Pseudoxanthobacter soli DSM 19599: one gene and its partner. The protein of the gene in region 1 interacts with the protein of each later gene in a pairwise test. Links are inferred from orthologs where the notes say so. Each region holds a gene or a part of one and is shown on either strand. Other genes may lie near its edges.

Region 1 (3,121 bases):
ACAAGAACGAGTGTGGTGGGCGGCGACCCCGAACGGTCTTCGGCACCGTTTCGGACCTGACCCGCCGCGTCGGCACCCTGACGCGGCACGAGTCGGATCCGCGCCTAAAGAATCGAGGTCTGTGTTTCCCGTCAATCGTGTCGAAAATTGGATCTTGCGTCGAAATCGCATGTGCAATGGGCGCCTGTGCTTCCGATGCCACTGCCGGCGACCCGAACGCAGTGTTTCCTTGCGGCTCCGCTGCATTTCACCGTAGATGGCGAATCACGACCGCCCCGCCGCGGCGATTCATGCAGGGCCACGGCTATGCTCGTTTCGATCCAGATTCTCCGGGCGATCGCCGCGTTGCTCATCGTCGTGCTGCACGCCTACATCTCGGTCGTGAACCGCACCGGCGTCGTCGATCCGGCCTATCCGCGCATCGAATATGGCGGTTTCGGCGTCGACATCTTCTTCGTCATCTCCGGCTTCATCATGGTGGTGTCGTCGCAGCGCATGTTCGAGCGACCGGGAGCGATCGGGGACTTCCTCGCCCGCCGCCTGATGCGCATCGTGCCGCTCTACTGGACCGCCACTTTGGCTTTCGCAGCCGCCATTCTGGCGTTCTCGCGCAGCACAGAGCTGGTGACGTGGTCGAGCCTCGCCCATTCCCTGCTGTTCGTTCCCCAGGACGGCACCCTCGGGCCGATCATCACCGTCGGCTGGACGCTGAACTACGAGATGCTGTTCTACGTCCTGTTCGCCTGCGCGCTGGTGCTGCCGCGCCTCTATGCGGTGAGCGCCGTCACGGCGTTGCTCGTCGCCCTCGTCGTCCTCGACCGGGCGGTCTCGCTGCCGCCGCCGTTCTCGACCTGGTTCGAGCCCATCGTACTGGAATTCGCGTTCGGCATGTGGATCGCGCTGATGTGGCGCCACGGGGTGAAACTCGGCCGCCTGCCGCGGATCGCGCTCGTGGCCGCGTCCTTCGTCGCGGCGGGCCTGCTGTCGTGGCAGGTGACGCCGACCGGCGCGGAGCGGGTGCTGCACTGGGGCATCCCGGCCGCGATCCTGGTCGCGGCGGCCGTGCTGGGACCGCCCATCGAGGCGAAGGGGAGCGTGACCCGCCTGTTCGTCTATCTCGGCAACGCCTCATACTCGCTCTACATCACGCACCTGTTCGCCATCCTCGCGGTGCGCGCGATGGTGATGCGCATCCCCGGCTTCGAGGCGCTTGTGCCGGACTGGCTCTATGGCGTGCTCATCGTCGTGGGCAGCGTGGCCGGCTCGCTCGTCGTCTACGAGGCGTTCGAGAAGCCGGTCCACAACCGGCTGATGCGCTGGTGGAAGCAGCGACCCGCAGGACGCGAGGCGGCGCTCGGCGGCGTGCGCGACTAAGGCGCCTCCGGCGGTGCACCGGCACCGCCGAGGCGGGATCTCAGCGCCGCAGGAAGCCGCCGCGGCTTGCCCTCGGGACTGATGACGACGACGGTCACCTCGGCCTCGACCAGAACGCGGCCCGCTCCACCGCCGGCGCCCTCCCCGACGACGATTCTCTGGGCGAGCACGAGCCGGGCACCGCCCACGGACCTGAATGCCGTCTCGACCACGACCACGTCGTCGATCCGCGCCGGAGCAAGGAAATCGAGCGTCATGGCCCGCACGGCGAACGCCAGCGGCTCGCCGTGCCGCCCATCCGCGAGTTCTCGATGGCCGATGCCCATGAGGCGCAGGAAGTCGGTCCGTCCCCGCTCCAGGAACCGCAGATAGCTCGCGTGGTAGACGATGCCGGAAAAGTCGGTGTCCTCGTAATAGATGCGCACCGGCAGCCGGTGACCGCCGGCGGCAAGGCTGCCCGCGATGCCGTACCCGGCCCCCGGTCCGTGACCGGCATGCGGATCGCGATCGGGACCGGACTGCTCTGTCATGGTGTACTCCGCCGGCGTCCGCGCGAGGGCGGGGGGACATTATGAGGCACCGGCATCTTCCCCCGCCGCCTCGCAAAGACTATTTGAGATGCCCATACGGGATGCGGCCCGCCCCTGCCAGGCTCGAATCCCCCGCGACATCGTCCGAACGTTTACGACTTCGTTCGCATCCAAGGAACGACCCCATGTCGAACGCCTCCACGTCGAACGCCACCGTGTCGGCCTCCGCTCCCGATGCCCGCATCCCGGTGACCGTGCTGACCGGCTTCCTCGGCGCCGGCAAGACCACGCTCCTGAACCGCATTCTCACCGAGGACCATGGCAAGCGCTACGCGGTCATCGTCAACGAGTTCGGTGAGATCGGCATCGATGCGGACCTGCTCGTCGACACCGACGAGGAAGTGTTCGAGATGAACAACGGGTGCATCTGTTGCACCGTTCGCGGCGACCTCATCCGCACCGTCGAGAACCTCCTGAAGCGCCGCGGCGCGTTCGACGCCATTCTGGTGGAGACGACCGGCCTCGCCGACCCGGCCCCTGTCGCGCAGACTTTCTTCATGGACGACACCGTTCGCGCCGCCGCCGCGCTCGATTCGGTCGTCGCCGTCGCGGATGCCAAGCACCTCGCGCTGCGCCTCGCCGACACCGCCGAAGCCGCAGGGCAGATCGCGTTCGCGGACATCGTCGTCCTCAACAAGTCCGACCTCGTCACGCCGGAAGAACTCGCGGCGATCGAGGCCCGCATCCGCGCCATCAACCCGTTCGCGACCATCCACCGGACGGAACGCTGCGCGCTGCCGCTCAGTGCGGTGCTCGACCGCGGCTCGTTCGACCTCGACCGCATCCTGAGCCTCGATCCGCATTTCCTGGAAGAGGCCGGGCACGACCACGATCACACCTGCGGTCCCGATTGCGACCACGACCATCATCACCACGATCATGATCATGATCATGATCATGATCACCATCATCACCACCACGACCATGTCGAGGCGGCGGGCATCTCGAGCGTTTCGCTTTCGGCCGGCGATCTCGACGTGACCACGTTCTTCCCGTGGATCCAGAAGGTGACCCAGGAGCAGGGGCCGAACATCCTGCGTCTCAAGGGCATCCTGTCGTTCTCCGGCGACCCGCAGCGCTACGTCATCCAGGGCGTCCACATGATCATCGAGGGCGACCACCAGCGTCAGTGGGCACCCGGCGAAAAGCGCCAAAGC
Region 2 (2,730 bases), on another replicon or contig:
CGCGCCGGGCTCGACGCGGCGCCCCGCGGTCAGGCCTCGAACTGGCGCAGAATGATCGAGGCGTTGGTGCCGCCGAACCCGAAGGAGTTCGAGAGCACGGTGCGGATCGGCATCTCCTTGGCCTTGTTCGGCACGAGGTCGATGGACGTCTGCACAGAGGGGTTGTCCAGGTTGATCGTCGGCGGCGCGATGCTGTCGCGCATCGCCAGAACCGAGAAGATCGCCTCGATCGCACCCGCGGCACCGAGCAGATGCCCGGTGGCCGATTTCGTCGACGACATCGTCAGCCGGTCCGCCGACTGTCCCACGACGCGGTGCACGGCGCCGAGTTCGATCTCGTCGCCCATCGGCGTCGAGGTCCCGTGGGCGTTGATATAGTCAATTTCCTCGGGCGCGATTCCGGCGCGCTTGAGAGCCGCCGTCATGCAGCGATAGGCGCCATCACCATCCTCGGAGGGAGCGGTGATATGATAGGCATCGCCGGACATGCCGTAGCCGATGACCTCGCCGTAGATCCTCGCGCCGCGCCGGATGGCGTGCCCGAGTTCCTCGAGGACCACCACGCCCGCGCCCTCGCCCATGACGAAGCCGTCACGGTCGCGGTCATATGGGCGGGAGGCCTGTTCCGGCCGGTCGTTGAAACCGGTGGAAAGCGCCCTGCAGGCCGCGAAGCCGGCGAGCGCAAGCCGCCCGATCGGCGATTCGGCACCGCCGGCAACCATCACGTCGGCGTCATCCAGCATGATCAGCCGCGCCGCATCGCCGATGGCATGGGCGCCGGTCGAACAGGCCGTCACGACCGCATGATTCGGGCCCTTGAGGCCGTGGCGGATCGAGACGTAGCCGGAGGCGAGATTGATCAACCGTCCGGGGATGAAGAACGGCGAGATGCGGCGCGGACCACGCTCCTTCAGCGTGATCGCCGCGTCCTCGATACCGATCAGACCGCCGATACCGGAGCCGATCAGCACGCCGGAGCGGATCTGCTCCTCGTAGGACTTGGGCGACCACCCGGCATCACGGATCGCCTGCTCGGCCGCCGCCACCGCGAACACGATGAACTCGTCGACCTTGCGGCTTTCCTTGGGCTCCATCCAGTCGTCGGGATTGTAGGTGCCGTCGCTTCCATCCCCGCGGGGAATCTGCGCCGCAATCCTGCAGGCAAGATCGGACACCTCGAACGACTCGATGGCGTTGGCCCCGCTCTTGCCTTCGATCAATCTGGACCAAGACACGTCCACGCCGCACCCAAGCGGCGTGACCATCCCAAGGCCGGTAATCACTACACGTCTCATCGAACGTCCCGATCGGTCGCAATGGATCGAGCGGTAGTGGCCGGACGCCAGAGCGTCCGGATGCCGCCGCCTCGCCTTGTTGCCGGTCAGCCGGCCGCCTTTTCCAGGAACTTCACGGCGTCGCCGACGGTCAGGATCGTCTCGGCGGCATCGTCCGGAATTTCGACACCGAACTCTTCTTCGAAGGCCATGACGAGCTCGACGGTGTCCAGGCTGTCGGCGCCGAGATCGTCGATGAAGCTCGCGTTGTCGGTGACCTTGTCGGCTTCGACGCCGAGATGCTCGATCACGATCTTCTTCACACGCTCAGCGATGTCGCTCATTCTCGCCTTCCTTGATATCTTGCTAGGGAAACCGTTGACGGAAAACCGCGCGAGCCCCGAAAACTTCTTGCTTACTGATGACTTTCCAAACGAAAGACGTTGAAAGCCGAAGGTTTAAAGGTCCAGGACAAAACCGGGTTACCACCCATACAAGTCTTGTCCTCCGGTTACGACGTTCTGCCGTATCGTCCGGCCGGCGGTAGGTAACACACTTTATTGGGCTTGGCCAGAAGTCCACACGCGCGGAATCACTGGCAAAACCCCGTCTTCAGACCATGGCCATGCCGCCATTGACGTGCAAGGTCTGGCCCGTGACGTAACCTGCCTCGCTGGAGGCAAGATAGAGCACCGCAGCGGCGATGTCGTCGCCCGAACCAAGCCGGCCGGCAGGCACCGCCCCCAGGATGGCGTCGCGCTGCTCGGGTTTCAGCACGTCGGTCATCGCGGTCTCGATGAAGCCGGGCGCCACCGTGTTCACGGTGATGTTCCGGCTCGCCACTTCCTTGGCAAGCGACTTGGACATGCCGATCATGCCCGCTTTCGCCGCGGCATAGTTGCCCTGGCCGGCATTGCCGGTGACGCCGACCACGGATGTGATGCCGATGATGCGGCCATAACGACGCCGCATCATTCCCTTCAGAGCAGCACGGGAGAGGCGGAAGGCCGAGGTGAGGTTCACCTCGATGACCTTGTCCCACTCGTCGTCCTTCATGCGCATGAAGAGGTTGTCACGGGTGATGCCCGCATTGTTGACGAGAATGTCCAGCCCGCCCATGGCCGCTTCGGCGGCGGGCACCAGGGCGTCCACGGCCTCGCGGTCACCCAGATCGGCGGTCAGAACGTGGGTCCGGTCGCCGCCAAGCTCGGACGCAAGCGCATCAAGCCGCTCGCGGCGCGTGCCGGAGAGCGCAACGGTCGCCCCGTTCGCATGAAGCGCCCGCGCGATCGCCGCGCCGATGCCGCCGCTGGCGCCGGTCACGAGGGCGGCGCGCCCAGTAAGATCGAACATTCACGGCCCTTTCGGGAATCCGGACGAAGCCCCCGGCTCCGCCCTGTCTATCCAGTCCGCGTGCGACGAGCCCAAGCCCGCCGCCGATGCGGCAATCGGGCGA

The links. The genes of interacting proteins can lie anywhere in the genome.
Region 2: the proteins of BUF17_RS06105 (region 1) and BUF17_RS12090 interact in binary tests that used the Escherichia coli proteins (3 or more experiments, as listed by UniProt). The link is inferred for Pseudoxanthobacter soli DSM 19599 from one-to-one orthologs.

Annotation. Positions count from the first base shown.
Region 1 is NZ_FRXO01000002.1:373,225-376,345, forward strand. The notes cover bases 138-3,002. They hold BUF17_RS06105 (YbgC/FadM family acyl-CoA thioesterase), read right to left. Parts: upstream 1,905-3,002; coding sequence 1,371-1,904; downstream 138-1,370. Other genes in these bases: BUF17_RS06100 (acyltransferase family protein), read left to right, coding at 307-1,374; BUF17_RS06110 (CobW family GTP-binding protein), read left to right, coding at 2,090-3,002. In the rest of the region: more of BUF17_RS06110, read left to right, coding at 3,003-3,121.
Region 2 is NZ_FRXO01000004.1:429,304-432,033, forward strand. It holds BUF17_RS12090 (acyl carrier protein), read right to left. Parts: upstream 1,619-2,730; coding sequence 1,382-1,618; downstream 1-1,381. Other genes in the region: fabF (beta-ketoacyl-ACP synthase II), read right to left, coding at 30-1,295; fabG (3-oxoacyl-[acyl-carrier-protein] reductase), read right to left, coding at 1,887-2,627. UniProt on the Escherichia coli protein: Carrier of the growing fatty acid chain in fatty acid biosynthesis.